One region of the Pseudorhizobium halotolerans genome, then DNA from elsewhere that is predicted to be linked to it. Evidence: predicted binding sites of a transcription regulator. Region 1 holds the regulator's gene; each other region holds the start of a gene.

Region 1 (13,744 bases):
TGACGGCGCAGAATGCCATCGCCATTGCTGGCGGCTTCACCCCGCGCGGAAACCAGCGGGACGTGGACGTGACGCGCAAGATCAACGGACGCGTATTTACCGGTCGAACCGAGGTGTCGAGCCCGGTGCTCGCCGGTGACACAATCCACGTCCGCGAGCGGCTCTTCTGAGCCGGCATGGAACAATCGCGGTCATTGCGGATTCTGCACTGCTTCCGGTCTCCGGTCGGCGGCATCTTCCGCCATGTTCGCGATCTCGTGGAGGAGCACCACGCTGCGGGGCATGCGGTGGGTATTCTCTGCGACAGCTCGACGGGCGGCGCCCATGAGGAGCGCATGTTCGATGCGGTCAAGCCGCATCTCGCGCTTGGCCTGACCCGCATCCCCATGCGCCGGGCGATATCGCCCTCCGACATTCCGGCGCTCTATCGCGCCTACCGGCACATCCGGAGCCTGCAGCCCGACATCCTGCACGGCCACGGAGCCAAGGGCGGCGCAATGGCCCGTCTGATCGGCTCCGCCCTGAAGCTCAACCAGCTCCCGGTGACACGGCTCTACTCGCCGCATGGAGGTAGCCTCCATTTCGATCCCGGCCGGCTCTCCGGAAAAATCGTCACCCGGTTGGAGCGACTGCAGGAGCACTTCACGGACGCCCTTGTCTTCGTCTGCGACTACGAGCGAAGGACGTATCAGGACAAGATCGGCGCGCCGCGCGTGCCGTTCCGGGTAATCCTCAACGGCGTCAGGGACTGCGAATTCGAGCCCGTTGCGCCGGAGACCGATGCAGCCGACTTCCTCTACATCGGCATGCTCCGCGACCTGAAGGGGCCGGATGTCTTCATCGACGCCTTCGCACGCACGGAACGCCTCATCGGACGCCCCTTGTCAGGCTTGGTCGTCGGGGATGGTCCTGATCATGATCGCTACATGACCCTGATCGCCGAACGCGGGCTTTCGCGGCGGCTGCGGATGCTGCCTGCCATGCCTGCCCGCGAGGCCTTCGCCATGGCTCATCTCGTCGTCGTTCCCTCGCGCGCCGAAGCCATGCCGTATGTCGTCATCGAGGCGCTGGCGGCCGGCAAGCCGGTGATCGCGTCGCGAGTGGGTGGCATACCGGAAATCCTCGGTAGCGGCAGCGAGGCGCTGGCAGTGCCCGGTGACCCCGCCGATCTGTCAAGTATCATGGCCGACGCCATGTCCGACGGAGCTTGGCGAGATCGGGTGATGCCGAGACCCGAGGCCTTTCGCTCCGCCTTCTCGACATCCGCGATGGCGAGCCAGATGCTGCGCCTCTACCGGGAACTCGCAGCCCCTCCGCGCTCCGCCACCACATCCTAAAGCGTTTCTTAGCAACTTTCTGCTAGTCCGGACGATGACGGAACCAGGGGCCGCGCGCGCATGCGCATGCGTTGCAGGAGAACCAGTGCCATGAACGAACTGGGCGGAAAGGAGCGTTTCGACGCCGCATCCCTGCGCCGCAGGATCGCCGAACCCGAAACGGATGCCACTTCTGCAACCGACGAAAGCGACCAGCCGTCGGTGCTCAATCCGCTCGCCCGGCAGATTGCCCGCCAGTACCGCGACGAGAATTACTCTCCGACCCTTCTGATCGGCCAAATCCGACTTCTCGAATTGGCGTCTCTCTTGGCCATCAACCTGCTGGCGGCGGCTATGCTCCTGTCCGCCGCTGCTCCACTGGGGCGGATCGCGGTCCTGTCACTCGGCTCCGCATTGACGGTGCTGCTGCTCCAGTTGGCCGACACTTACCATATCCCGATGCTGCGAAGCGCACGGCGCAGTCGCGGTCGGGTGGCTGCGGCCGCCGCCCTCGGCATCCTCGCCTCCGCGGGAGGCCTTTATCTGGTCGAAAGACAGAGTCTCGTGGCCGGCGATTACCTCCTCTGGCTTGCCGCGGGAACCCTGTTTCTTCTGGTCGAGCGCCAACTCATCGCGTTCGGCATCCAGCACTGGGCACGCAACGGCATCATGGAACGGCGCGCCGTCATCGTCGGAGGCGGCGAGCCCGCCAAGCAGCTCGTACGGGCGCTCGAGCAGCAATCCGACAACGACATCCGTATCTGCGGCGTCTTCGACGATCGCGGATCAGTACGCTCACCGGCCGTCATTGCAGGCTATCCCAAGCTCGGCACCTTTGCGGAACTGGTGGAGTTCGCCCGGCTCGCCCATGTCGACATGCTGATCATCGCGCTGCCCGCCACCGCCGAGGCGCGCATCCTGCAGCTCCTCCGCAAGCTCTGGGTCCTGCCCGTCGACATCCGGCTGGCGGCACATGCCAATCAGCTGCGTTTCAGGCCCCGCTCCTACTCCCATGTGGGTGTGGTGCCGATGTTCGACATACTCGACAAGCCCATCCGGGACTGGGACTCCGTGGCCAAGCGGGCATTCGACATCGTCTTTGCCCTGCTTGCGCTTGCGCTCGCCTGGCCCATCATGCTCGGCGCAGCAATCGCCGTGAAGGCGACGTCGAAGGGACCTATCCTCTTCGTGCAGAAGCGCCATGGCTTCAACAACGAGGTCATCGACGTGCTCAAGTTCCGCTCCATGTACACGGAGCAGGCGGACCCGACGGCCAAGTGGGCGGTCACCAAGGACGACCCGCGGGTGACGCCCGTTGGGCGCTTCCTGCGAAAGTCGTCGATCGACGAACTGCCGCAGTTGTACAACGTCCTGCGCGGAGACCTGTCGCTGGTCGGGCCGCGGCCCCATTCGGTCTACGCACAGACCGGGGAGCGCCGCTACGTGGATGTCGTCGAGAGCTACTTCGCCCGCCACAGGGTGAAGCCGGGCGTCACCGGCTGGGCGCAGATCAATGGCCTGCGCGGCGAACTCGACAGCGACGAGAAGATCCGGATGCGGACCTCCTATGATCTGCACTACATCGAGAACTGGTCGCTGCTGCTCGACCTGAAGATCCTCTTCCTGACGCCGATCCGGCTCCTAAAGGCGGAGAATGCCTATTGAGCGCGGTACCGGCCGATAGCCGCGTCGCGGCACCGGGGCGGGCAATTGCAGCCCTTGCAGGATCGGCCGCCATCGCCGTCGGTGTCTTCCTCTCCGGCTTCGTGATGTCGGAGCCGGCGCCTTACGAACTGCTCATGGCCGGGCAGATCATCGTCTGGTTCCTGCTTGGGCTGACCATCTCCAGAACCGTCGCAATCCCGCTCGCCCTGCTCCTCGTCTTCAACGTCGGCGGAATGCTGTCGCTGCTTGTCATGCCGGACATGGCCGGTGGACCGATCTATATCGCCGTTTCCACATTTCTCGCGCTCACCACCGTCCTCTATGCCGCGGTAATCGAGCAACGTCCGCAACGGCTCCAGATCATCTTCAAGGCCTGGGTAGCAGCTGCCCTTATCACCGGCACGCTCGGGATCCTGGGTTACTTCCATGCCTTTTCCGGCGCCGGCATTTTTACCCGTTATGATCGCGCCATGGGCGCCTTCGAAGACCCTAACGTCTTTGGCCCCTACCTCGTCGCCCCGATCCTCTACCTCCTGCACCGTCTCCTGACCGGCAGACTGGTGCAGGCCCCCCTCCTCATCGCCGGACTGCTGGTGCTGGTCATGGGCGTCTTCCTCTCCTTCTCCCGTGCAGCCTGGGGATTACTGGTCTTTTCCAGCCTCATGCTCGTCTTCCTCATGCTGCTCAAGGAACGCACGGGAGCATTCCGGCTGAAGATCCTCGCGCTCAGCATCGCGGCGATCGTCCTGCTGGCGGTCGCCGTCATCATCGCCCTGCAGTTCGACCGGGTTTCCGACCTTTTCAGCAACCGCGCCCGTCTCGTGCAGGAATATGACGGCGCCCGCCTCGGCCGCTTCGAGCGCCACAAGATCGGCTTCCTCCTCGCAATGGAGCGGCCTTTGGGCCTGGGACCGATGGAGCTTGGTCGGATGTTCGGAGAGGACGAGCATAATATTTGGCTCAAGTCGCTGACGACCCACGGGTGGCTGGGCTTCGTTTCCTATTTCACCCTCATCTGCTGGACGCTTGCGGCTGGTTTCCGGTATCTCCTGCGCGACCGTCCCTGGCAGCCCTATCTGATGATTGGCTGGGTTATGATCCTGGGACATACCCTGATCGGCAATGTCATCGACACCGATCACTGGCGACACTTCTACCTCCTTCTCGGCATCGTCTGGGGCTGCATTGCTCTCGAGCAACGCCATCTACGACGCCTCCCCTCGACCAACCCCTTGCGGGGCGCTTGACTTGCCCAGTTACCGCGCCAGATTTCCAGCCATGCTGACAGGAACACAAATTCGCGCCGGTCGCGCCATCGCCGGCCTCTCCATAGAAGAACTGGCCGCCGCAACCGGACTTTCCATGGAGGCGCTCAACGAGGCAGAGACATCGACGGCGGTCGACCCGGCGGTCGTCGAACGACTTCGCCTCACCCTTGAGGCCAAGGGCGTCGTCTTCCTTGCGGCCGGCGAGGACAATCCCGGCGCCGGACCGGGGGTCCGGTTGCGCCAGCGCGCGACAGACGAGGGCATCCGTCCCCAGAACCTGAGTTCCGCCAACGACGGCTAGCGCTAGTCCGCAGGCCGCGTCTTTTTCTTCATCTTCCTCCGGAACTTCCTGCCCGGTCCTGCGTTACAGGCGAAATGTCGCGTTCTGGGGGTTGAGATGAGTGAGCGGATCGACTTGGAGCAGTTCGAACAGAAGGGTCTCCGCAAGGTCTGGAGTGTGAGCGAATTTGCGAAACGCTACCGTCTTGACCGGACAGAGGAAGCACGTCTGCTGAAGCTCCTCGGTCCCTTCGCTTCGGAGCAGGAACTGCTCATGAACGCTTCGCGGACGCCCCGGTTTCGCTGAAAAAGGGGATGGAACGCATCCCTTCGCCTGCCATAGCCATTCCTCACAATTACCCTTGCAGATGCACGGAACCTATCGTTCACAATCGCGTTGGTGGCGTCATCAACGGCGGCCCCTCGCCAGCGGAGAAACAAATGCTTAAGACCCTTGCCAATATGGGCGTTGCCCTCGCTCTGACATTCGGTGCCGTCACCACAACCGCGCAGATTGCCTCTGCACAGGATCTGGAATTGCGGATCGGACCTGACGGTGTCCGGCCCGTCATCCGGGACCGCGATCGGGATCGGGATCGCGACCGGCGCCGCGACGAATGCAGCCCCCGCCTCGCCCTCTCCATCGCTCGCGATGCCGGCTTGCGCCGTGCCGAAGTGACCAGGATCACCCGGCGCACGGTTACGGTCCAGGGAATGACGCGTCGCGGTCCCGAGCGGATGGTCTTCGCCAACGAGCGCGGCTGCCCGGAGCTCTGAGAGCCACATACTTCGACTCGACCTATTCACAACGCCAGAGGCCGCGGACGTCCCGCCGGGACAGCCGCGGCCTCTTTAGCCTTTTCACAAAACCTACATCAACGTGACATGAGCACTTCATGAAGCGCGGCTAGTGACCCCTCAGCTAGAACAGGGGGCACAGGATGCGACTGACGAACCTTACTCGGATATTTGGGACCCGCACAGCCGTTGACGCCGTCACCCTGGACATCCCGCAGGGCCAGATGGTCGGGATCATCGGCCGCTCGGGTGCCGGCAAGTCGACCCTGCTGCGGATGATGAACAGGCTCACCGACGCTTCATCCGGTACAATCCACTTCGGAGACCTGGAAATCTCTGCCCTCCGGGGAGCCGAGCTTCGCCGCTGGCAGCGCGACTGCGCGATGATCTTCCAACAGTTCAATCTCGTGCCGCGGCTCGACGTCCTGACCAATGTCCTGCTCGGACGGCTCAACCACCGCTCCACGGCCATGAGTGTGCTCAACCTCTTCACCCGCGAAGAGCGCATCATGGCAATCGCCGCCCTGGAACGGCTTGGGATCGAACAGACTGCGCTGCAGCGGGCCGGCACACTGTCCGGCGGCCAGCAACAACGCGTCGCGATCGCCCGCGCGCTGATGCAAGCCCCACGGCTGGTCCTCGCCGACGAACCCATTGCCTCGCTCGACCCGCTCAACGCGAAGATCGTCATGGACGCGCTGCGCGACATCAACGAGCGCGAGGGCATCACCGTCATCACCAACCTCCACACGCTCGATACGGCCCGCGCCTACTGCGAGCGCATTATCGGAATGGCCGGCGGACGCGTAGTCTTCGACGGCGCTCCGCACGAACTGACGGCGGACGCTGTCCAGGAAATCTACGGTTCCGACCCGCATGGTGCCGGCATCGACGAGACGATGACGTCCACCAGCATCAACATTCCTGCGGCCGCCGCAGCCGCCGCAGCCGCCGCCCGACCATCCGAAGGCATCGGTGCCCTGGCTGCCGCCAGCGCCTGACCCGCCCGATCGTAACGCCCGCGTCAAGGGCACTTCATGCAACGACGCTCCGGGGGACCGGACAAGACAGGAGAAATTCCATGCTGAAGAAAATTCTGCTCACCACCGCGGCCGTCGCCGCTCTCAGCGGCCATGCCATGGCCGAGGACCTGAAGGAATTCCGCATCGGCATCATCGGCGGTGAAAACGAGGCCGACCGCCTGCGCAACTTCCAGTGCATGGTCGACAAGCTGCCTGCCGCCATCGGTGTCGAAAAGGTATCGCTGTTCCCCGCCGCAGACTATGACGGCACGATCCAGGGCCTTCTCGGCGGCACGCTCGACTACGCAGAACTCGGGGCCTCGGGCTACGCGAAGATCTACCTGGAGAACCCGGAAGCCGTCGAGCCGATCCTCACGACGGTGCAGACCGACGGCTCGATGGGCTATCACTCGATCATGGTCGCACGGAAGGATTCCGGCATGACCAAGGTCGAGGACATCCAGGGCAAGAAGCTTGGTTTTGCGGATCCGGACTCCACCTCCGGGTTCCTGATTCCCACCGTTACCCTGCCCGAAGCCCTTGGCGGAAAGCCGGTAAAGGAAGTGGTTGCCGAGACGGGGTTCGGCGGCGGCCACGAAAATCTCGTCCTCGAAGTGCTGAAGGGCACTTTCGATGCCGGCACGACCTTCGGCTCGGGTGTCGGCGACTTCAAGGATGGCTACACGTCCGGCAACCTGCGCAAGATGGTCGACAAGGGCATCCTCAACATGGACGACCTCGTCGAACTGTGGAAGTCGCCGCTGATCCCGAACGGCCCGGTTGTCGTCCGCACCTCAATGAACGAGGACATGAAGGCGAAGTTCAAGGACTTCATGCTGGCTCTGCCGAAGAGCGATCCTGCCTGCTTCTCCGCCATCCAGGGCGGCGATTTCACGGGCTTCGCAGAGGTCAACGTCGACTTCTACAAGCCGATCATCGATGCCCGCAGGGCGACCATCGGCGGCTGATCCGCAGATCATACCGAGGTCGCTGAACTTTGCGTTCGGCGGCCTTTTCCCTACCCCACAACAGTCAGGAAAGCATGATGCCGACTTCCGTCATGAAGCCGACACTCAGCGACAGCGGGGTTCTCGTCGAGCGCCACTGGCAGCAACTCGCAGGGCAGCGCCGTTTCTATACCGTCACATCCGGCACACTGCTGCTCCTCGCCGTATCCGGCTCGCTATGGTTCGCCAACGAGACCAATGCCGGCAAGTTCTTCGATCGCCTGCCACATCTCTTCGACTTCATCGGCGACCTCATCCCGAGGGACGGCTGGGAGATCTGGCGCGCCCTGTTCGACCTGCCCTCTCCTTATGAAGACGGAAGCCTGAAGTACAACTATCCCGAGGGCCGGCTCTACCTGACGGAGAGCATCTACCTGCCGGAATACGTTCATCAGATGCTCGTGACACTGAACATCGCGATTGCAGCCACAGGCATCGGCTTGATCTTCGGCTTCATGCTGTCCTTCCTTGCGGCAAAGAACATGACGCCAAACGCGTGGATACGAGGGCCAATTCGTCGACTGATGGAGCTGCTTCGAGCTTTCCCGGAAGTCGTCATTGCGGGCTTCTTTCTGGCCATTTTCTCGCTCGGGCCAGTTCCGGCACTTATCGCTGTCTCCATCCACACGATCGGCGCCCTCGGAAAAATGTTCTTCGAGGTGATCGAGAACGCCGACATGAAGCCGGACGAGGGTCTGAAGGCCGTCGGCGCCAATTGGCTGGAGCGGTCCTGGTTCGGGATGGTCCCGCAGGTCATGCCGAACTTCATGAGCTATTTCCTGCTGCGCCTGGAGATCAACGTGCGGGCCTCCACAATCATCGGTGCGGTCGGTGGCGGCGGAATCGGTGAGCTGCTGCGCCTTTCCATCGGCCAGGGGCATGAAGCCAAGACCCTGGCGATCGTCCTGCTCCTTCTCCTGACCATCATCGCCGTAGACCAGTTTTCCGCATGGCTGCGTCGCAGGCTGGTCGGCGACCAGGCATTTCAGACAATCTGAGCGAGGCTGCCATGACCGTTCTCAACACAGCCGAAATGGACGCGTTGGCGGCGCGCCATCCCGAGCTCCTGCACCGCTCTATCTGGCAGCGCTTCCGCATCCCGATCATCGCATCGGCGGCCATTCTCTACTTCATCTTCGCCTGGTGGTTCTTCGCTGTCGGCAAGGTGGTCGGCGGCGCGAACTGGGGCCTTGCAGGAAACTACCTCGCCGACTGGGTCTCCTACGAAATCCGGCCCGACATCGACATCGCCTCCGACGGATCCATGCAGATCACCTATCCGCGCTTCGATCCGATTGGCCCGAACCCCAATCCGGACTGGCTCGAGGCGAAACGCGAGACGGTAACGCGCAGGGTCGAGATGCCGGCGGCCGCTCCCTCCCAATCGGGCCAGGCCACATCGAGCTTCAGCTTCATGGCGCCCGCACCCGCCCAGCAGCCGGCCGCACCGGCGGCGCCTACTGTCGAGACACGAACCGAGGAGATCGTGACCGAAGCCGTCGTCCGCATGGGCTCCTCCCACACCATTGATGTCCAGCCGGACCGTGTCGTCCTCACGCGCGGCGGCGAAACGGTGACGCTGCTGCTCGATCGGGACGCAGAGGAAGTCCACGTCCAGGGCCCGCTTCCGGAATGGGTGGAACAGCGATCGATTGGGGGGCGGGTGACGGCGTTTTTCGGCTTCTCCGGATGGGTTGACGTCAGCGACGACCGCGTTCGCATCCGCAAGCGCTTCCTCGGCTGGGAGAACTTCCTCTTCGATACAAATTCCGCCTTCTTCGGCAAGTCGTCGGGCGAGATTGTCTCGCTGATCTTTACCGGCGAGCGGATCGACCCGGCTAGGTCCAACCTGTCGCTCGCCTGGAGCGACATCCTCTACAACCCGTCCTGGCAGCATCTCGACGTCTGGACGAAGCTCCTGCAGACCATCGTCATGGCCTTCATCGGCACGTTGTTCGCCATGATCGTCGCCTTTCCCCTCTCCTTCATCGCCGCCCGCAACATCTTCCGCAACCGGCCGGCGAACCAGCTGACGAAGCGCCTGTTCGACTTCCTCCGTTCGGTCGACATGCTGATCTGGGCGCTGTTCTTCACACGTGCCTTCGGCCCGGGGCCGCTCGCCGGCATCTCTGCCATCTTCTTCACCGACACCGGAACGCTCGGCAAGCTCTATGCCGAGGCGCTGGAGAACATTGACGACAAGCAGCGCGAAGGCGTCCGCTCGGTAGGCGCACCGCCGGTCACCGTCCAGCGCTACGGCGTCCTGCCGCAGGTCATGCCGGTCTTTGCCTCCCAGGCGCTCTACTTCTGGGAGTCCAATACCCGATCCGCGACGATCATCGGTGCGGTGGGAGCCGGCGGCATCGGCCTCAAGCTGTGGGAGGCGATGCGCACCAATTCCGACTGGGAGAACGTCGCCTACATGGTGCTGCTCATTCTCATCGTCATCTTCCTCTTCGACGGGATCTCGAACGCATTGCGCTCCCGGCTGATCGGCAGGGAGAGGTGACGGAGGCCTTTACGACCGAGCAATCCGAGCTTCCGACCGGCTTCGGTTTATGAAAACTCCAGAACCGCGCCGGGAACGGTCGCGGCTCTTTTCCTGCCACTCCTGTCCTCGGTTATCACCCTCCCCTCGAAATGCTGGCGCCCCCCAAAACGAGAAGAGCAGCCGCACTGCGGGCCGCTGCTCTGAGGTCTTCGGATCGCGTTCCGGGATGCCGGGCGCCTAGCCCTCTAGGGAGTAGCCGGCGCCGCGGACCGTGCGGATTACGTCGGGCATGTTGGAGAAGTTGAGGGCCTTGCGCAGCCGGCCGACATGGACGTCCACCGTACGCTCGTCGACATAGATGTCATGGCCCCAGACGCCATCGAGCAGCTGCGCCCGAGAGTAGACGCGTCCCGGTGCCGACATCAGGAATTCCAGCAAGCGGAATTCGGTCGGACCCAACCGCACCTCCCGGCTCTTGCGGTGAACGCGATGGGTTTCACGGTCGAGCTCGATATCGCCGCAACGGAGCACGGTTGATAATACCTCGGGCTTGGCACGCCGGAGCATCGCCCTGACGCGAGCCATCAGTTCGGGCGTCGAGAACGGTTTGACCACATAGTCGTCGGCGCCGGTCGCCAGGCCGCGAACCCGCTCGCTCTCCTCACCGCGCGCCGTCAGCATGATGATCGGCAGGCGCTCGGTCTCGCGGCGCTGGCGCAGGCGACGGCAAAGCTCGATCCCGGATACGCCGGGCAGCATCCAGTCAAGAATGAGGAGGTCCGGAACGCGCTCCTGGAGGCGCAGTTCGGCCTCGTCCCCCTTGACGATGGTTTCAACCTCGTAGCCTTCGGCCTCGAGGTTGTAGCGGAGAAGGACGCTGAGGGCCTCCTCGTCCTCTACGACGGTGATCTTTGGCTGCATGAAAAGGCTCCGCGATCCTAGTCGTCGCTCAGGACGGCGCTCAGCGTGTTGGACCGGTCATCCTTTGGCCGCTCACCCTCCGGCTGCGAGCCGGTCGCCATGTAGTAGATCGTCTCTGCGATGTTCGTGGCATGGTCGCCGATGCGCTCGATGTTCTTGGCGCAGAAGAGCAGATGGGTGCAGCTCGTGATGTTGCGCGGATCCTCCATCATGTAGGTGAGGAGCTCGCGGAACAGCGAGGTGTACATGGCGTCGATTTCCTCGTCGCGCTCGCGGATGGCTTCCGCCTTCTCAGCCGAGCGCGTGACATAGACGTCGAGCACTTCCTTGAGCTGGACCAGCGCCAGTTCCGACAGATGCTCGATGCCACGTGCAAGGTTGCGCGGGATGCCCGTTTCCTGGACCGCGATCACCCGCTTGGCAGTATTCTTGCCGAGGTCCCCTACCCGCTCCAGGTCAGCCGCGATGCGAAGCGAGCCGATTACCTCGCGGAGGTCGGCCGCCATGGGCTGGCGCTTGGCGATCGTCACGATGGCCTTCTCGCCGATCTCGCGTTCCGCGTGATCCAGGATCACATCGTCGGAAATCACCTTCTGGGCAAGTGCGGTATCGGAATTGACCAAGGCGCGAACCGCGTCGCCGCACATCTGCTCGGCAAGGCCGCCCATCTCGGAAATCCGGCGGGCCAGGTATTTCAACTCCTCGTCGAAAGCCGACGTGATGTGGGATGATGGCATGATCCAGTTCCTCAGTGTCTTGGTAGCGCGCGGTCCACCGCGGATCAGCCGAAGCGACCCATGATGTAGTCCTGTGTGCGCTGGTCGTTCGGGTTGGTGAACATCTTGTCCGTGTCATCCTCTTCGACGAGGTGGCCAAGATGGAACATTGCGGTGCGCTGCGACACGCGGGCAGCCTGCTGCATGGAATGGGTAACGATGACGATCGAGTAGTTCGCCCGCAATTCGTGGATCAGTTCCTCCACCCTTGCGGTGGCGATCGGGTCAAGTGCCGAACAGGGCTCGTCCATGAGGATGACTTCCGGCGACACAGCAACTGCGCGGGCGATGCACAGGCGCTGCTGCTGCCCGCCCGAAAGACCCGTCCCGGCCTCGTGAAGGCGATCCTTCACCTCGTTCCAGAGGCCTGCCTTCTGCAGGCTGCTTTCGACGATCTGATCGAGATCGGCCTTGGAGCGAGCGAGGCCATGGATGCGGGGACCGTAGGCAACGTTCTCGAAAATGGACTTCGGAAACGGGTTGGGCTTTTGGAAGACCATGCCGACGCGCGCACGCAGTTCCACGACATCAATGTCCGGGTCCTGAATGTCCTGGCCGTCCAGCGTGATCTTGCCGGTCACACGGGCATTCGCGATCGTGTCGTTCATGCGGTTTAGGCAGCGCAGGAAGGTCGACTTGCCGCAGCCGGAGGGTCCGATCAGGGCGGTGACGGTGTTCTTGCGCACGCCGAGGTTGACGTCGAACAGCGCCCGCTTGTCACCGTAGTAGACGGAGACGTCCTGGCCAATCATCTTGTAGTCGATCTCGTTCATCTTCTTTACCAAGGCTTCTTCAGTGGCGGCTTCCGACAGGATGTTCATCGCTCTGTTCTCCATTACCACCGGCGCTCGAAGCGGCGACGCAGTATGACTGCGACAAGGTTCATGACGAGCAGGAATACCAGCAGGACGATGATCGCACCGGATGCGCGCTCCACAAAAGCAGGGTCGCCGCGCTGCGTCCAGTTGTAGACTTGGACAGGCAGAGCCGAAGCGGGATCGAAAAATCCTTCCGGAGGTGCCGCGGGATATTCGCGCACGAAGGCGACCATGCCGATCAAAAGCAGCGGTGCCGTCTCACCGAGCGCCTGGGCAAGTCCAATGATCGTGCCGGTGAGGATACCGGGCATGGCCAGCGGCAGGACGTGGTGGAATACAGACTGCATCTTGGATGCACCGACGCCCAGCGCTGCATCGCGTATCGACGGAGGGACTGCCTTCAGGGCAGCCCGGGTGGCGATGATGATGGTCGGCAGCGTCATCAGCGTCAGCACCAGCCCGCCGACGATCGGCGCCGACTGCGGCAGCCCGACGAAGTTGATGAAGGCGGCAAGCCCCAGAATACCAAAGACGATCGAGGGTACGGCCGCAAGATTGGCAATGTTTACCTCGATCAGATCGGTGAAGCGGTTTTTCGGCGCAAATTCTTCAAGATAGATCGAAGCCGCCACGCCGATCGGCAGTGAAAGGACGAGGACGATCAGCATCATGTAAGCCGAGCCGAGTATCGCGACTCCAAGGCCGGCGGCCTCGGGCCGGGTGTCCGACGCGTCTGGTGCCGTGAAGAAGTCCCAGTTGAAGCGGGTCGTTAGGATCCCGGCCTGCTTCAACTCGTCGGCCAGGCGCAATTGCTCCGGGGATGTGTTGCGGTCGAGCTCAGCGCTCGCCATCGTTACCCGGCCCTTGTAGTAGCCGTCGATGCGTCCGGATGCGAGCATGTCGAACTCGACCGTCTCGCCGATCCGGGAAGGATCCGCGAGCACATAACGCCGCAGGATCGCAGGCGCCTCCTTCGAGATCAGCTCGGCGGCCGCATCCGCCTCCATCGTGCTGTCAAAGCCCTTGTCAACCATCGCCTTTGCGAGCGAGGCCTTGATCAGCGGAGCATAGCCGAAGGTGGTGACCTTGGCGATCTCGGCAGGGTCGCGATTTCCCTGCTTGTCGAGAATGCCCGGGTCCAGGTAAATCTCCATCGTGATGTAGGTCTGCCGGAAGGACGACAATCCGTTTGTCAGGATGGAGGCCAGCAGACCGACGAGCGCCAGAACCCCGAGGATGACGGCAAGCAGGCCAAGGCGCCGAAACCGGTTCTCCGCTGCCTTGCGGCGGCGCGTCCTGGCGCTGACTGCGGGTTTGACCTGGCCGGTCGTCGCGGCGATAGCGTCGGTCATTCGTACTGCTCCCGATATTTGCGCACGACAT
Region 2 (13,744 bases), on a different contig from region 1:
AGAAGATATAGAGAACTAGGTCGACCGTCGCCTGCGTCCTCGGCCGCCATAGGCGGTAGATAAAGTCGCCCCGCACGTGCCCGCCGCGTGAGAGCGTATAGGCGCCCCCCATCATGAACAGCGTACCGTACATGATGAACGAGACGTCGAGCGCCCAAGGCGTGGGGCGGCCGACAATATAGCGGACAAAGACCTCATAGCTCGTGCCGAAGGTCATCAGTAGGATGAGCCAGGCGAAGGCCTTGCCGAACCATGCCGACAGCCCGTCGGCGAACCGGATGAATGCGATCATCGACGTGAACGTCTTCCTGATGGGAGAGGGGCCGGCAGGCGCGACTGCGCCTGCCGGCATTACCACTTGCGGTCAAGAACGGCTCAGAGCTTGAGCTTGTTCGGGAAGTAGTGGTTGTAGGCGAGCTGGTAGTCCGGGGATGCCATCAGTTCGAAATAGGTGACCCGTTCTACCCAGGCGCGCTGGCTGTCGAGCACCTTCTTCATGAAGGCGTCCTTCTCGAGCTCGACAATCAGGTCGTCCCATGCCTTGATCTGCGCATCCAGGATCTCCGTGGACGTCCGGTGCACGTTGACGCCTGATTCCTCCTGCAATTTCTTGAGGTCGGCCGAATAGTTGTCCATCGCCGACGCGGTGTTGGCAGTGGACGCCGCCTCGACAGCATACTTCACGATGGCCTGGAGGTCCGGCTCGAGATCTTCATAGAAGCCTCTGTTGAACAGGAACTCGAAGGATTCCGACGCCTGGTGGTACGAGGAGAGGTAGTAGTTCTTCGCGACATCCTGGGCACCGAATCGCAAGTCGGACGACGGATTGTTGAACTCGAAGGCATCAATGACGCCTCGTTCCATCGCCGGGACGATTTCGCCACCCGGAAGCTGTGCAACGGACATGCCCATCGCCTGCATCAGGTCCGCGGCAAGGCCGACGGTACGGTACTTCAAGCCGTTGATGTCGCTGACGGCGTTGACTTCATTCTTGAACCACCCGAACGGCTGAGCGAACATCGGAAAGCCCAGGTAGCCCACGACCTCAAGACCGAGGATGTCCTGCTGCAGTTCCCGATAGAACTCTGCGCCGCCGCCGGCATAGAACCAGGACAGCATGGTTGTCGCCGAACCCCCGAAGACCGGACCGGTGCCGAACAGAGACGCGCCCTTGTGCTTGCCGTACCAGTATACCGGAACCGAGTGGGCCGCGTCGATGACGCCGTCATGGACAGCGTCGAGAACCTGAAAGGCGCCCACGACTGCGCCCGCTGGCAGCAGGTCGACCGTCAGCCGTCCTCCGGACATTGCGTCGACACGTTCGGTGAACTGCCGGGCAAAATCCATCCAGATGTCCGACGCCGGCCACGACGTCTGCATCTTCATCACGATCGGTGATTGTGCGAGTACGGCCGGTGCCGCGAGAGTGCCTGCGGCTGCTCCGCCTGCGGTTGCGCTGATCTTCAGAAACGAACGGCGCGTATGCGCCTTCTTCTCAGGCTTATCCATTGATTTCTCCTCCCAATTGGGCGGGCTTTTGCCCTTCTCCCACGATCAGTATTGAGGAAAAACTTTCGAACAGCAATACGCTACGGACACGTCAGCTTCAAATTGACGCGCCGGTTGGACAGGATGCCAGAGAATTGTTTGACGTTCAGCGCGTCGAGGCGCTCGGTATGGAGCCCGTTGCGCAAGGATCTACTCCATAGGCCGGAGCGCACTTGCCGCCGCCTGCCGCGCCCGTTTCCGGGGCGATGAAGGAGCCGACGAGGATCGTCAGTGCCGCACACGCAAAAAACAGTGCGATGGGCTTGCCCATGGAGAAATGCCTTTCAGACCAATGTGATTGAAGCGTAATTTCGCTGCAGCCGTGTATGACCCGCCTGCAGGATTTTCAATAGAGGAACTTGCTGAATCCCGCGTTAATGCTCAAGGCAAGACCGAGTGGGGCGTTCGTGCCACAGGCGGCGTCAAGCAGGCTCGCCGAACCGGCAGGAGATTGCCTCAGGCCGCTTTGCCGCTGTTGGTGAACTGGCCTTGCGGACGATACTGGACGAGGTAGGAGGGCACAACAGACGCGAGATGCGTCGGACGGATACCCATGCCCTCCAGGGTCCGGCCATCGCGAATCGCCTCTTCCGAGACGACGTTGTCCTTCTTCAGCAGCGCGACCTGATCGCTGGTGATCGGCGGTTTGATGAGTGGGATCAGCGAGGCGATGCTGCCGATCATGGAGGCGATGGGGAAGGGGAGAGAGATCAGCGGCCGCTTGCGCGCGGTCGTCCGCAGAACGATTTCCATGCATTCACGGAACGTCAGTACCTCCGGCCCACCGAGTTCGTAGATGCGACCGCCGGGGATGACGCCGTCGACGCCGAGCGCCACCGCCTTGGCGACATCCTCCACATAGACCGGCTGGAACTTCGTCTTGCCGCCGCCGATCAGGGGCAGCGCCGGAAACATCTTGGCCATCCCGGCAAACTTGTTGAAGAAGCTGTCCTCAGGCCCGAAAACGATGGAGGGGCGCAGGATCACTGCGTCCGGAACCGTTTCGAGGATTGCGGCTTCTGCGCGACCCTTGCTCTGCGCGTAGCTCGAGTCGGAATCCCTGTCGGCGCCGATGGCCGAGACATGCACCAGTTTCGCACCGGCGGCGCGTGCCGCTTCGGCCACGGCCCTTCCGCCGAAGTCCTGCACCGCATTGAAGGAGTTGCGCCCGCTTTCGAAGAGGATGCCGACGCAGTTGACCACGAAGGACGCTCCCTCGACCGCACGGTCCACCGAGTACCTGTATCGCAGGTTTGCCTGCACCAGCGCGATCTGCCCCACATAACCATAGGGCAGAAGGAAACCGGCGAGATCCGGACGCCGGACAGCCACCCGGATACGGTAGCCCCGCTTGACGAGGCTTCGTACCACATGTCGTCCGACGAAGCCCGAGCCTCCGAACACGGTGACGAGGGGCGGCAGGTTGGACACGGACATGGGTGGCTCCGGGAACTGTGATGGTCGGGTTGTCAGCGGTCTCTTAGACCAAATGTTCTTCAACGGGAAGCGGAAGAAGTGCCGCGGTTGGCAAGCGTCAGACGCTTTCCACGACGACCATTTCGGCGTCCGCACATTCCTGCCTGATCTTGGCCGCCGCCTGGTATTCCGGCGAGTTGTAGCAGTCCACCGCCGCCTGGACCGAGGGAAACTCAATCACGACATTGCGGCCCCGCGCCTTGCCTTCCAGCTCGACGAACTGTCCACCGCGTGCCAGGAAGTTGGCGCCGAACCGCTCAAATGCCGGCTTTGCCGTGCTGACGTAGTCCTTGTAGCGCTCCGGGTCGCGAACATCGACTCTGGCAATCCAATAGGCCTTGGGCATGCGGGTTCCTCCTTGCGGTTTGAAATTTAGAGCGCGGATGTCATCTCGGCGAGTATCGCACGGGCGGCCGCGCGCGGATCCTCTGCCTTGACGATCGGACGGCCGACGACAAGATGGCTTGAGCCGGCACGCAGTGCGTCGCCCGGGGTCATCACCCGCTTCTGGTCGCCGGCATCGCCGCCGGCCGGACGAATCCCCGGCGTGACGATCGCCATGTCCGATCCGACGATCTTGTGCACCGCCGCCGATTCCTCCGCCGAGCAGACGATCCCCCCCATCCCGGCTGCGAGCGCCTGTTCGGCACGACGCATGACCAGCGTGCGAGCATCCGCCTGGTAACCCACCTCAAGCAGGTCGGCGTCGTCCATGGACGTCAGCACGGTCACCGCGAGAAGGCAGAGGCCTGAACCTTCGGCGGCCTTGACTGCGGCGCGCATGGCCTTCGGATAGGCATGCACTGTCAGCATCGTCATTCCCATGGTGGCAATGTTTTCGACGCCCTTCGCAACAGTGTTGTCGATGTCGAGAAGCTTCATGTCGAGAAAGACGTTCTTGCCGTCCTTCGCGAGGTCGCGGGCGAACTCGATGCCACCTGCAAACGCGAGCTGGTATCCGATCTTGTAGAAGGAAACCGTGTCGCACAGCGTGGCGACCATCTTTTCCGCTTCACCGACGGTCGGGATATCGAGGCCCACGATCAGGCGGTTACGCGCGTGCATGTCCGAATCCCTTCCATTCTTCCATAGCCGTCCAGTCGCATGTCACGATTCTGTCTGCAAGGGAGAAGGCGAAGAGATTGCCCCCGCCAGCGGGCTGGTCGCGGTCCCGCGAAATCCACACACCCTGGAAATGGCATTTCAGGAGCGTCCCCACTCCGCCATGCCCGACGAAGGCAATCGGCATTGCCGGGTCATGGTCGGCGAGGATACGATCGACCGCTTTGACGATCCGTGCCTGCGCATCAATTGCGCGTTCCCACCCCTGGAAACTCTCATCGGGGTGGGCGAAGAACCAGTCAGCCGCCTTCTCGAACTCGGCGGGAGGCAGGAAGCCGGTACTGCTGCGGTCGTTCTCGTGCATGTCGACGGCGACCTCCACCGCAGCCCCCGAAACACGGGCCAGCAGTTCGGCCGTCTCCACGGCCTTCCTCTCATCGCTCGAAACGATACGTTGAAGAGTGGCAGCCCAGGCGCTCTGCGCCGCCTCGTTCGCTCGTGCCCTGCCGGTTTCCGACAGCCCCCATTGCGGAACAGGAACCTGCGGGTCGATGTTCACCTGCGGATGGGTAACATAGACGCCGAACATGGCGAGCTAGCCCCGGCTGTAGACCCAGAGCTGCGCCGGCGGAATGTTCCGGACGACGAAGTCGAGGTGGCGGATATGGAACCGGTCCGGGCGGGCGTCGATGGGAGATACCGGGCTATAGGTGATCTGGACGACGGGCCGGCCGGGCGGCATGCGGTCGAGCAGGTCCTCCAGCAGCGCGATGCGCTTCTCCATCGGAAAGCTCAGCATCGGGATCGCCGAGATCACCGCATCGAACTTGCGGCCCCTCCAGTCACCGAGCGTCGTGTCCAGGTCGAAGGCATCGCCGTTGATGAAGTTGACGCCGGGGATCGTCCGCTTGAGGTGCTGGTAGAAATCGGTCGAATATTCGATCGAGACGATATTCTCCGCCGCCACGCCGCGGTCGATGATCGCCTTGGTGATGATGCCGGTGCCGGGTCCGAGTTCAAGAACCGGCAGGCCCGACGCCGGATTGATGACGCTCGCCATGCGACGCGCGGTGACCGCTGAAGTCGGCAATATGGCCCCGACGCTCTTGGGGCCGTCGATCCAGCCCTTGAAGAACCTGATCTCCTCGTCGAACTTCCGGCCCAGCCTTTCCTTCAGTCGCAATTCCATCAGGTCTCTCCTCCTTGATCCATAAGGGCTTATGTGGGGTCAATGACGCAAAAACAAGGCAGAATGTCGCATCTGGAAAACGACAGCAAAAAAGCGGCAGGTTTCCCAGCCGCTTTTTCTGTGTCAGACGCGCATCGGCATCAGGACGTAGAGCGCGTCATCGCCCGCGGTGTCCCGCACCAGGGTAGGGGAGCCCGCGTCCGCGAGCATGAACACCGCATCCTCGCCTGAAAGCTGCGCCGTGATGTCGAGCAGGTACTTGGCGTTGAAGCCGATCTCCAGCGGATCGTGTTCATAGCCTACTGCGACCTCTTCCGTCGCGCTGCCGGAATCGGGATTGTTTACGGTAAGCGTCAGTTGCCCATCGGCCAGCGACAGCTTCACGGCACGGCCTCGCTCCGACGAGATTGTCGATACGCGGTCGACAGCGCGGGTGAAGCTCTGGCAGTCGACGCGCATCTCCTTGTCGTTGTTCGTCGGAATGACGCGCTGGTAGTCGGGGAACGTGCCGTCGATCAGCTTCGACGTCATGATGATGGAGCCGATCGTCAGGCGGATCTTCGCGTCGGAGACCTCGACCGTGACCATCAGGTCGGGGTTGTCGACCAGCTTCTGAAGTTCACCGACGGTCTTGCGTGGAATGATGATGCCCGGCATGCCTTCCGACCCCGAAGGTGCCTCGACATCGGCGCGGGCCAACCGATGTCCGTCGGTTGCCACGGCGCGCAGCTTCAGGTCGCCGCCGGCCTCGATCGTGTGGAAGAAGATGCCGTTCAGGTAGTATCGTGTCTCTTCCGTCGAGATGGCGAACTGGGTGCGGTCGATCAGCATCTTCAGATCGGTCGCCTTCAGCTTGAACGTATGGCTGAAGCTGCCGGCGGTAAGATCGGGGAAGTCCGCCTCCGGAAGGCACTGCAGCGAGAACTTCGAGCGGCCCGACTGCACCGTCATCGAGCCGCCGTCCGGATTGGTTGCCAGCCTGACTTCCGATCCCTCCGGCAATTTGCGGACGATTTCATAGAGGAGATGCGCCGGCACGGTCGTGGCACCCGGCTGTTCGACCATGGCTGCAACCGCCTCGGTGATCTCGAGGTCGAGGTCCGTTGCCTTGAGCTCCAGGTCGGCGCCGGAAGCGCGCAGGAGCACGTTCGACAGGATCGGGATCGTGTTGCGACGTTCCACGACACGATGGACATGGTTCAGCGACTTCAGGAGATTGGACCGCTCAAGAGTAATACGCATGGACGCTACCGCTTCTGACCGGGACGCCGGCAGGAACGGGGCGTCCGCATGTTTGCCGGCCGCAGGGCCGGGAGATGTGGAGGCGCAAAATGGCAGAACATTCCCCTAGAAAGCAAGAGCCGGAAGGGCCGCCACCGGCGCGAATGGGAACTTGTTGCCATGATTCACAGGGAAAACTTCGCGACGCTCCGCTTGCCCGCCTGCCGCACCTCGCCCATAAGAAGGCGAGAGCAAGCAGATCAGCCGGATACCTTCGTGAGCGACGAACAGAAGACCATGGGCCGCAGCTACAGGATCGGCAATACGGCGGTCCCCGCACGCCCGCTGGAGCCGGGGCTCTATCTCGTCGCCACCCCGATCGGTAATCTCGGCGATATCACCCTGCGTGCGCTCGAGACGCTGGCGGGAGCCGACGTGCTTGCCTGCGAAGACACGCGTGTGACGCGCGTGCTTCTGGACCGCTACGGCATCGTCAACCGCCCCTTCGCCTATCACGAACACAATGCCGCCGAAGCAGGGCCGAAGCTGCTTGCCGCGCTCGAGGAAGGACGGTCGGTGGCGCTCGTTTCGGATGCGGGCACTCCCCTCGTCTCGGACCCGGGCTACCGGCTGGGACGCATGGCAATCGACGCTGGACACCGCGTCATCCCTATCCCCGGCGCCTCGGCGCCCTTGGCGGCGCTGGTGGGTTCAGGCCTGCCCTCGGACAGCTTCCTGTTCGCCGGCTTCCTGCCGGTCAAGGACAAGGGCAGGCGGGATCGGCTGGCAGAACTGTCGCGCGTGCCGGCGACGCTCGCCTTTTTCGAATCGCCCCACCGTATCGGGGCGAGCCTTGCCGCCGCAGCCGATGTTCTCGGAACGGCTCGCGAGGCGGCAGTGTGTCGCGAATTGACGAAGGCCTTTGAGGAATTCCGGCGGGGCACGCTGGCGGAACTGGCTGACTTCTATGCGGAGCGGGCCGTGAAGGGCGAAATCGTCCTCCTGATAGCTCCTCCTGAAATCGATGATGTGCCGGGGGCGATGGAGGTCGATGTCCTGCTGAAGGAACTGGCGGCCACCATGCCGACATCCAAGGCGGCCGCCGAGGGCGCGCGCCTCACAGGGCTGTCGAAGAAGGACCTCTACCAGCGGCTGCTGGCGCTGAAGGACGGAGACGGTGGCAAAGCAAGCTAGGGAGAGGCGCCGGGCGGAACGGCGCGGCCATTTCGCCGAATATGCCGCCGCACTCTTTCTGCTGGCGAAAGGCTATCGGATCCTCGCCATCCGCTTCCGTACAAAAGCCGGAGAGATCGACTTGGTGGCGCGCAAGGGCGATCTGGCCGTCTTCGTCGAGGTCAAGGCGAGGGTCGGAGAGCGGGAAGCGGTGGATGCCGTGAGCGCGACGGCCCAAAGACGCATTCGCGCAGCAAGCGACATATGGCTTTCACGCCGTCCGGATGCCGCGCGCCTGTCGCAACGCTACGATGTGGTTGCCGTACTTCCCGGCCGTCTTCCAAGGCACTTTCCAGACGCATTTTGACCTGTGCGGCCTTCCGTTGGGCGGCGCCGTGGATTGTAATATTCCCGACACATTACTGTTACGTCAGCGTCATGCTGCGACCCTATTGCGATCCCGTTCCGACAACGGAGTAAGGGATCACAACAATGTTCAAGACGCTATCAATCGCCACGTTCGCGGCAGCCATGTCCGCTTCTTCGGCCCTGGCCGCGACCGAGATCAGCTGGTGGCATGCAATGGATGCCCAGCTTGGCCAGAAGCTGGAAGCCATCGCCGAGGCCTTCAACAAGAGCCAGAGCGAGTACAAGGTCGTTCCGACCTACAAGGGCAGCTACCCCGAGACGCTGACGAGTGCCATCGCTGCCTTCCGCGCCAAGGAGCAGCCGGCGATAGTACAGGTCTTCGAAGTTGGCACCGGCACGATGATGGCTGCCAAGGGCGCTGTGAAGCCGGTCTACGAACTCATGACGGAGGCCGGCGAACCTTGGGAGGCTTCAGCGTTTCTCGCTCCCGTGACAGGCTACTACTCCGATACGGAAGGGAACATCCTGTCGCTTCCGTTCAACTCGTCCACTCCGATCATGTACTACAACAAGGACGCCTTCGAGAAGGCCGGTCTGGATCCCGAAACCGCTCCGAAGACTTGGGCAGAGGTGGAGGAGTTCTCGAAGAAGATCATGGACTCCGGCGCTGCCAAATGCGGGTTCACCAGCGGCTGGATCTCCTGGGTGCAACTGGAAAATCTGTCGGCCATCCATGATCAGCCTTATGGCACGATGGAAAACGGTTTCGGTGGGCTCGGCACTGAGTTCACCTTCAACGATGACGTGCAGGTCAAGCATTGGAGCAATCTGAAGAAGTGGGCCGATGCGGGCATCTTCCAGTACGGCGGTCCCGTTGGCGGTGCTGACGCTCCTGCGAAGTTTTATTCGGGCGAATGCGCGATCTACATGAATTCGTCGGCCTCCCGTGCCGGCGTCATCGCCAATGCCAAGGATTTCGAAGTCGGCTTCGCACCGCTGCCCTACTATGAGGATGTCATCGCGGAGCCGAAGAACTCGATCATCGGCGGCGCCACCCTCTGGGCTCTCGCCGGCCACAGCGACGACGTCTACCAGGGCATTGCCAAGTTCTTCACCTATCTCTCGCAGCCGGAAGTACAGGCCGACTGGCATCAGGCGACCGGTTACCTGCCGATCACCAATGCTGCCTTCGATCTCGGCCAGGAACAGGGATATTACGAACAGAACCCGGGTTCAGATGTCGCGATCAAGCAGATCACCCGGGGCACGCCGACCCCGAATTCCAAGGGCGTCCGCTTCGGCAACCTGACGCAGGTTCGCAATGTCGTGGATGAGCAGTTCGAAGCGCTTCTGGCCGGCCAGAAGGATGCGCAGCAGGCACTCGACGACGCCGTCGCCGGCGGCAACCAGATCCTCCGCGACTTCGAAGCCGCCAACAAGTGAGACCGTGAGAGGCCGGCTCGGCCGGCCTCTCCACCTTTCCGGGCAACCGCCGGCACGGCGCGGCTTGCCTCGTGGGCTGAGAATACATGCAAACCAAACGCGTCATCTTTTCCAACAAGCTGCTGCCATATCTGTTGCTCGCGCCTCAGCTTGTCATCACGCTTGTCTTCTTCATCTGGCCGGCAATCCAGGCTGGCAGGTCCTCGTTCGAACGAGAGGACCCTTTCGGCTTCCGCACGACATTCGTCTGGTTCGAAAACTACCGCCGCATTTTCGCGGATCCGAACTATCTCAATTCCCTCGCCAATACGGCTGTCTTCGCCGTCGCGGTGACGGCCCTGTCGATGAGCCTGTCGCTGCTGCTCGCCGTCTGCGTGAACAGGGTCATGCGGTCGAGCAGGGTCTATACGACGCTGCTCGTCTGGCCGTACGCGGTGGCTCCGGTCGTCGTGGGTATTCTCTGGTGGTTTCTCTTCAACCCGTCGATCGGCCTTCTCCCCTATATTCTCGATGGCATCGGCGTGACATGGAACCATCGGGTGAACGGCGAGCAGGCAATGATACTCATCATCGTCGCGGCGTCGTGGAAGCAGATTTCCTACAATTTCCTCTTCTTCCTCGCAGGGCTGCAGTCGGTGCCCCGTTCGCTGATCGAGGCGGCCGCAATTGACGGTGCCGGACCGTTCAAGCGGTTCTGGACGATCGTGTTTCCGCTGCTCTCCCCGACCACGTTTTTCCTGCTCATCATCAACATCAACTACGCGATGTTCGACACGTTCGGCATCATCGACGCGACGACGGCGGGTGGACCGGCCCAGGCAACCAACACGCTCGTCTACAAGGTCTACACCGATGGCTTCATCGGGCTGAACCTCGGCTCGTCCTCCGCCCAGTCGGTCATCCTGATGCTGATCGTCATCGTTCTGACCGTGGTGCAGTTCCGCTACGTCGAACGCCGCGTGCAGTACTGAGGTGCCGGACATGGTTGAAAACAGACCCTTCCTCGATTTCCTGACCCACCTGGTCCTGATCGTCGGCGTCGCGATTGTCGCCTTCCCCGTCTATGTGGCCTTCATCGCATCGACCCATGGGACCGGTGCCTTCGTCAGCGGGGCAATGCCACTCCTGCCGGGCGGGCACATGATCGAGAACTATACGCTGATGTGGAACGAGGGCCTGACTTCTTCCGGCGCGCCGCCGCTCTGGGTGATGATGTTCAACTCGCTCTGGATGGCGCTGATCATCGCCATAGGCAAGATCGTCATCTCGATCGTTTCCGCCTATGCGATCGTCTACTTTCGATTTCCGTTCCGGGCGCTGGCGTTCTGGATCATCTTCATCACCCTCATGCTGCCGGTGGAGGTGCGCATCCTGCCGACGTTCAAGGTGGTGGCGGATCTCGGCATGCTGAATTCCTATGCCGGGCTGACGCTGCCGCTGATCGCCTCGGCGACGGCGACCTTCCTGTTCCGCCAGTTCTTCCTAACCATCCCGGAGGAACTGATGGAGGCGGCGCGTGTGGATGGCGCAGGCCCGCTGAAATTCTTCCGCGATATACTTCTGCCGCTTAGCCGCACCAATATCGCGGCGCTTTTCGTCATCCTCTTCATCTACGGATGGGTGCAGTACCTGTGGCCATTGCTGGTCACCACCGACAGCAATTTCTACACCATCGTCATTGGCATCAAGCGGCTGTCGGCGAGCGCCGATGCCGAACCGCTGTGGCACTTCGCCATGGCCGCCGTGATGATGGCCATGCTGCCACCCGTCCTCATCGTCATTTGCATGCAGCGCCTGTTCGTCAAGGGCCTGGTCGAAACGGAGAAGTAACTATGGCGTCCATCCAGGTCGAAAACGTCGGCAAGGTGTATGCGGGCGGCGCGCGTGCCGTGAGCGGCATCAGTCTCGATATCGCCGACGGGGAGTTCATCGTCCTCGTCGGGCCGTCCGGCTGCGGGAAGTCCACGCTGCTGCGCATGGTGGCGGGTCTCGAAACGATCACCGAAGGCACCGTTGCAATCGCCGACAGCGTCGTGAACAACCGCGAGCCGGCCGAGCGCGACATCGCCATGGTCTTCCAGAACTACGCGCTCTATCCGCACATGACGGTGCGACAGAACCTGGAATATGGTCTGAAGAACCGCAACACGCCGCGTGCCGATATCGATGCGCGTGTCGCCGAGGCTGCGCGCATGCTGGAGATCGACCAGTACCTCGACCGCAAGCCGCGTGCGCTCTCCGGTGGCCAGCGCCAGCGTGTCGCCATGGGCCGCGCCATCGTGCGCAAGCCGGCAGCCTTCCTATTCGACGAGCCGCTCTCCAACCTTGATGCCAAGCTGCGTGTCTCCATGCGCGGCGAGATCAAGCGCCTGCAGCGCCGCCTTGGCATCACCTCCATCTACGTCACCCACGACCAGCTCGAGGCGATGACACTCGCCGACCGACTGGTGGTGCTGAACGGCGGGCGGATCGAGCAGATCGGTGCACCACTCGACGTCTATCACCGGCCGGCTTCTACCTTTGTGGCGAGCTTCATCGGCTCGCCTGCGATGAACCTCCTGCAGGGTGAACTGCACGGGGGTAAGCTCGCAGTCGGACCGTCGCTGCTGACGCGGGGCGGACATGCGCCGACATCCGGCGAGGTCACCGTCGGTCTGCGTGCGGAAGACCTGCGGGTCGCCGCGCCTGGCGAGGAAGCCCTGCTGTTCCGCCTGGACTATGTCGAGGAACTTGGTTCGCAACGTCTCGTGCACGGCCATGTGGGGGATCAGGCGCTGACGGCGGCGATGCCGCTCGACGTGCAGCTGCACGACGAAATGAGGCTGGCAGCTGATCCGCGACGGCTGCACTTCTTTTCGAGGGACACGTGCAAGCGCATCGAGCTGCGTGACGCTCCGGCGGTCACTCCTCAACCGGCTTTGTATATGGCCTGAACCTGCGCCAGTTGAGGCCGTTGCCTTTGACGAGCCGCCGTCCTACATCAGGCGGGCATTTTTGAAGGGGCAGGGACGATGGCGAACATCCGCAAGGTCGCATTCCAGATGGACCATGTCTCCAGCATCAACATTGCTGGAGATTCCACTTTCGCCATGGCGCTGGAGGCGCAGGCGCGCGGCTACGAGTTGTTCCACTATACGCCGGACCGGCTGACCATGCGCGACGGCAAGATCTTTGCGGCCGTGGAGCCGATGCAGGTCCGGGACGTCAAGGGCGACCACTACAGCCTCGGCGAGCGCGAGCGCGTCGACCTCTCGACCATGGACGTGATCCACCTGCGCCAGGACCCGCCCTTCCATATGGGCTACATCACCTCGACGCATCTGCTCGAGCGCATCCATCCGAAGACACTAGTGGTCAACGACCCCGCCTGGGTCCGCAATTCGCCGGAGAAGATCTTCGTCACCGAGTTCGCCGACCTGATGCCGGCAACGCTGATCAGCCGCGACGTGCAGGAGATCGCCGCCTTCCGGCAGGAAATGGGCGACATCATCCTGAAGCCGCTCTACGGCAATGGCGGTGCGGGCGTTTTCCACTCGGCGCGTGACGATCGCAATTTCACGTCGCTGCTGGAAATGTTCGAACAGGTCTATCGCGGCGAACCTTATATCGCGCAGGCTTATCTGCCGGCCGTGCGCAAGGGCGACAAGCGCATCCTGCTGGTGGATGGAGAGCCTGTCGGCGCCATCAACCGCGTGCCGGCGGAGACCGACAGCCGTTCCAACATGCATGTCGGCGGCCGTGCCGAGGCCGTCGAACTGACGCGGCGTGATCGGGAGATATGCCAACGGATCGGGCCCGCGCTTCGAGAGCGTGGCTTCATCTTCGTCGGCATCGATGTCATCGGCGATTACATGACGGAGATCAACGTAACGTCGCCGACCGGTATTCGCGAGGTGAAGAAGTTCGGCGGCGCCGATGTTGCTGTCCTGCTTTGGGACGCGATCGAAGCCAAGCGCCGCTGAAACTGCGGCTACAGAGCCGTTTTGTTCTCGCGCTACAACCTCGTGCAACCTAAGAGCAACAGAGACGGGAACTAGTTCCTGTGATGTTCTTGTTTTATTCTCATTTCCATGCCAGATTGCAATCGCTGGCGCGGAAAGCGTGGATCGCTTGGCGCTTCTGGCATGAGCTTGGAGGCGGTTTATGGTGGCGCGTGTCTCTACGGTTGCATTTCAGGGCATAGAAGGCGTTCCTGTCGAAGTTCAGGTCATGGTCTCCCCTGGCAAGCTGCTGATGCCGATTGTCGGGCTTCCCGACAAGGCG
Region 3 (3,694 bases), on a different contig from region 1:
GGTCGCCGGTTCAATACCTTTCATCTAGCTGTCCCGGCCACGTTTTCAAACGGCGAGGTCTTCGGCGGGCTGTTCTTTGGGCATTCTGACCCGAGCGGTTTAAAATAACATCGAGCATGAGAGCCTGCTCAGTGGGATTGCAGGGCAAGCCTCGGTTGCCTTCGACAACGTCCGCCTGTTCAAGACGGCGCTGAGGGAGATCGAGCAGCGGAGGTCTGGGGAACAGGAGTTGGGGACCAACGCCCATCTCGAGGATCGCGTCGCCGACGAAGTTGAAAAGCGTTCTTTGGCGGAACAGGCGCTACGACAGGCTCAGAAGATGGAGGCGACCGGCCGACTTACCGGCGGCGTCGCCCATGACTTCAACAACCTGCTGGAGGTCGTGGCAGCGAACCTGCAGCTTCTTTCCAAGGACGTAGCCGGTAATGAAGCGGCGACCCGACGCGTCACCAATGCCCTGGCAGGTGTCGCACGAGGGGCGAAATTCGCAAGCCAGCTTCTCTAGTTCGGGCGCAATCATCCGCTGGAACCAAAGGTCGTCAATATCGACCGCTTTGTTGCAGAAATCGAGAAGGATGCTGTGCCGAACGCTGGGGGAGGGGGTCGAAATCGCAACCATCCGCAGCGGTGGCCTCTGGAATGCATCGGTCGATCCGGTTCAGGTCGAAAATGCAACCCTCATCCTGGCTTCCAATGCCTGAGATGCAATGGACGGTCATGGAAAGCTGACGATCGATGTAGGAAACACATCCCTGGATGACCAATATGCGCGGCCAGCACGACTAGGTGTCCGCAGGCCAGCATCTCTGTCGATAGATTTGTCGGTCTCATTCACGGTCGCCTCGGCTGGCAGCCCGGTCGAGCACTCTTCATTCCATCTACCCCTGGAATTAGGTCATAAAGGAAAACTATCGGTAGCATAGAAACAATGAATTAGAGCTATTGTCATTCATCTTCCATATTTCTTTTGCCGAACAAAAGGAGATGAAGATGGAAAAGTTTTTAACGGCCCTACGCAATCGCAAGGCTCATGTGCAGACGCAGATCGACGTCGAACAAAATCGACCAGCGCCGGAAAGCCTTCGATTACGCGCCCTCAAGAAGCTTAGGCTACGTTTCCGTGAGCAGATCGAGTACATTGAGCGTCACAACAGGCAGAACATGCCAGTTTTGATCCCCGTGATCAGAAAGCGCCGAGTCATATTGAGCTGACAGAGATCTGGGTGGGTGCAAACGGCTCGCCTGGGAGGCGAGGTCATTTCCGCCAGGCGATCTCAGCGGACCGACGAAGCGGCATGTGCGGATAAGGAAATGCACATGCCTGCACTGCCACAAGATATCTAACCGCTACGCGATACCTAATTCTTCGGAGGCTCGATCCGACTCTGCCGCGAGCTTTCCGTAATGGGCCTGACGTCCACTATTTTCTCGCCAGTAAAACCCGACGTCGCGCCGTTCCGACCAGTCGGTGATCGTTAAAAGCTTGACATCATCATCCTTGCGGAATTCACCTCTGGCGTAAAGCTCGGGAAAAAGCGAACATCCCATTCCTATGGAAATCATCTGGCGGATGGAATCGAGGCTCGTACCTTCGTAATCGTCGATAACCTCTGCCCGAGCAACCTCAGCAAGATGACGAACGTTTTCGAGAAGACGATGCCCGCTTCCGAGTGCCAAGAGCTTGACGCCCTTAAGCTCCCTCGTTGTAACTGTGTCGTTCTGAGCCAAAGCGTGATCAGACGGTACGCCGAGATAAAGTTTTTCGGTACCGATGCGTCTGAACATCAGATTCGATCGCTCCGGTTGCGGACCTAACCCGCAATCAAGACTACCCTCTAGTACCGCCATCTCGATGTCTGACGGCCGGTCTTCCCTTATGTAAATTTTGAGAGTGGCGTACTTCCGGTGAACGGCCGGGAGAAAGCGAGGAAGAAAGTAAGGGCCAAAAGTTGGCGCCGTACCCAGGCGGATGAGCCCACCCAGGGTTTTCAGGTCCTTCACGACGCCTTCAACCATGTCATCGACCGTGGAAAGCGCTAGCCTTGCACCACGAGCGAATTCATCGCCAATGGGTGTCGTTGATACGCTAGTTGGTGTTCTTTCAAACAGCGTCACGCCAAGGGATTTTTCCACTAGGCTAACCTGCACCGATAGTGTGGGTTGGGACACATGGCATCGTTTAGCAGCTCGTCCAAAATGTTTAAGGTCATCGAGGGCAACGATGTATTCAAGTTGGCGAAGGGTCGGGCGATAGGGCATGTCTATTGATAATACCTATCTCATCAATTGCAACAATCAATTTGAACTATTGCATTCCATTATCATATGTCGTCTCGTCGAAGGAGAATTGTAATGGATCAGTTTCTAGTCGTCTGGCGCAAGATCAAAGCCAGAATTGCCAATCGATTGGACGAAGAGCGAAGCAGACCACGGCCTTCGCACCATCGACTTTTGAGATTGTTAAAGACAAAACAGACTGTTCAAAAACACATTCGTTTCATCGAAAAGCTCCAGTCGACAAGTGGACCAGCGGCAACCGATACGAAGCTCGCGCGACGTTAGGCAATCTCCATCGGTTCCTGGACGTGACCCCTACCCAACGAGATATACTCGCGACATCACACTAATTTGCCCAGACTTCGAATTCCTCTCGTAATAAGGTCAGAAAATCATGTCGACAACACGGCCTAGTTCAGTAGATTCGCTATTAATATCCTTTACCTATACATACCTCGGGTTTAAAGATCGTCGCTGACAGAAATATTTCGCGGCAACTCGCTAGATCTTAAAGATCGTCGCCTGAGGAAATTCCAGCATGCCAGTATCCTTATCAGATTTTTTTCAGTTTGTGTTAGTGCATTTAGATTTTCTGCCTCATCTGGGCGCGTTACTCGCCGCTTACGCTCTGGCACTGCCAATCGGCTGGGACCGTGAGCAAAATGAAAGAAGTGCGGGATTGCGCACGTTTCCTTTGGTTGCGATAGCCAGCTGTGGCTTCATTCAAGCGACCGAGCATTTTACAGCGGGCAGCGCAGAAGCAACCGCTCGAATCGTTGAAGGTCTAATCACCGGCATGGGGTTCATCGGCGGCGGCGCTATCTTGGTCGTGAAGAACAGCGTGCGTGGAACCGCGACCGCTGCCAGTCTATGGGCGACTGGCGCGGTCGGAACGGCGGTCGGACTAGGCTCATATGATACAGCTGTGGTTCTCTCGGTGATGACGTTTACCACTCTGCGGCTGATAAAGCCGAAAAAGGATGAAGCTTCTGAGGGGCAGGCTGGAGAATAACAGCTTCATTTCTCGTTAGAGCGTACCGGTTAAGTTGCAAGCCCACCGGTAGTCTGGATGCAGGTAACAATTTGCCAGCTCTATTGGAGTATGAAGACCGATGGTTGTATTCGGCGTAATTTGCATTGGCTTTTCCGGATCCGAACGGATGAATAGATGATGTACTTTTGCAGCCGGTATTCCACCATCCTGGCCGCTTCAGCTCGTGCAAGTGTCAATCGCTGTCGACTTCCGTGTTTGGGATGGTCATTCTGCGTCTCACGAGGCGTCGAACCTTACGATCTCCTAAGCTTGCGGCTGGAGCAGCTTGACCTAAGCAGTCGAACATGTGCGGGGCATATACTGGTTTGAGCAGGCGCTCAGACGCCCACCCAAGTTGTCCCTGACGACACTTCTGAAGCGCTA

Evidence for each region. The regulator PhoB, encoded in region 1, activates phosphate uptake and scavenging genes when phosphate is short. The targets are predictions, from matches to a motif close to TGTCATNNANCTGTCAT.
Region 2: the regulator PhoB is predicted to act here: its motif matches at 8,093-8,109, upstream of ugpB (sn-glycerol-3-phosphate ABC transporter substrate-binding protein UgpB).
Region 3: the regulator PhoB is predicted to act here: its motif matches at 944-960, upstream of FN060_RS18455 (DUF465 domain-containing protein).

Annotation. Positions count from the first base shown of each region.
Region 1 covers NZ_CABFWE030000004.1:186,514-200,257, reverse strand. Annotated here, with positions in the region: gene FN060_RS04300 (polysaccharide biosynthesis/export family protein) at 1-170, shown strand, start outside; gene FN060_RS04295 (glycosyltransferase family 4 protein) at 177-1,337, shown strand; gene FN060_RS04290 (undecaprenyl-phosphate glucose phosphotransferase) at 1,428-2,981, shown strand; gene FN060_RS04285 (O-antigen ligase family protein) at 2,978-4,228, shown strand; gene FN060_RS04280 (helix-turn-helix domain-containing protein) at 4,260-4,550, shown strand; gene FN060_RS04275 (hypothetical protein) at 4,647-4,835, shown strand; gene FN060_RS04270 (hypothetical protein) at 4,970-5,305, shown strand; gene phnC (phosphonate ABC transporter ATP-binding protein) at 5,470-6,327, shown strand; gene phnD (phosphonate ABC transporter substrate-binding protein) at 6,408-7,316, shown strand; gene phnE (phosphonate ABC transporter, permease protein PhnE) at 7,394-8,353, shown strand; gene phnE (phosphonate ABC transporter, permease protein PhnE) at 8,365-9,864, shown strand; gene phoB (phosphate regulon transcriptional regulator PhoB) at 10,084-10,767, opposite strand; gene phoU (phosphate signaling complex protein PhoU) at 10,785-11,504, opposite strand; gene pstB (phosphate ABC transporter ATP-binding protein PstB) at 11,549-12,364, opposite strand; gene pstA (phosphate ABC transporter permease PstA) at 12,379-13,713, opposite strand; gene pstC (phosphate ABC transporter permease subunit PstC) at 13,710-13,744, opposite strand, start outside.
Region 2 covers NZ_CABFWE030000007.1:104,136-117,879, reverse strand. Annotated here, with positions in the region: gene FN060_RS13465 (TRAP transporter small permease subunit) at 1-292, opposite strand, end outside; gene FN060_RS13460 (TRAP transporter substrate-binding protein) at 376-1,509, opposite strand; gene FN060_RS13455 (hypothetical protein) at 1,655-1,819, opposite strand; gene FN060_RS13450 (complex I NDUFA9 subunit family protein) at 2,005-2,985, opposite strand; gene FN060_RS13445 (DUF1330 domain-containing protein) at 3,083-3,370, opposite strand; gene pyrF (orotidine-5'-phosphate decarboxylase) at 3,397-4,089, opposite strand; gene FN060_RS13435 (histidine phosphatase family protein) at 4,076-4,675, opposite strand; gene pmtA (phospholipid N-methyltransferase PmtA) at 4,682-5,275, opposite strand; gene dnaN (DNA polymerase III subunit beta) at 5,399-6,517, opposite strand; gene rsmI (16S rRNA (cytidine(1402)-2'-O)-methyltransferase) at 6,794-7,690, shown strand; gene FN060_RS13415 (YraN family protein) at 7,674-8,036, shown strand; gene ugpB (sn-glycerol-3-phosphate ABC transporter substrate-binding protein UgpB) at 8,162-9,481, shown strand; gene ugpA (sn-glycerol-3-phosphate ABC transporter permease UgpA) at 9,568-10,452, shown strand; gene ugpE (sn-glycerol-3-phosphate ABC transporter permease UgpE) at 10,463-11,311, shown strand; gene ugpC (sn-glycerol-3-phosphate ABC transporter ATP-binding protein UgpC) at 11,314-12,414, shown strand; gene gshB (glutathione synthase) at 12,493-13,443, shown strand; gene FN060_RS13385 (YifB family Mg chelatase-like AAA ATPase) at 13,625-13,744, shown strand, end outside.
Region 3 covers NZ_CABFWE030000011.1:660,114-663,807, reverse strand. Annotated here, with positions in the region: partial or broken gene FN060_RS23190 (hybrid sensor histidine kinase/response regulator) at 194-773, shown strand; gene FN060_RS18455 (DUF465 domain-containing protein) at 991-1,212, shown strand; gene FN060_RS18450 (hydrogen peroxide-inducible genes activator) at 1,348-2,259, opposite strand; gene FN060_RS18445 (MgtC/SapB family protein) at 2,816-3,289, shown strand.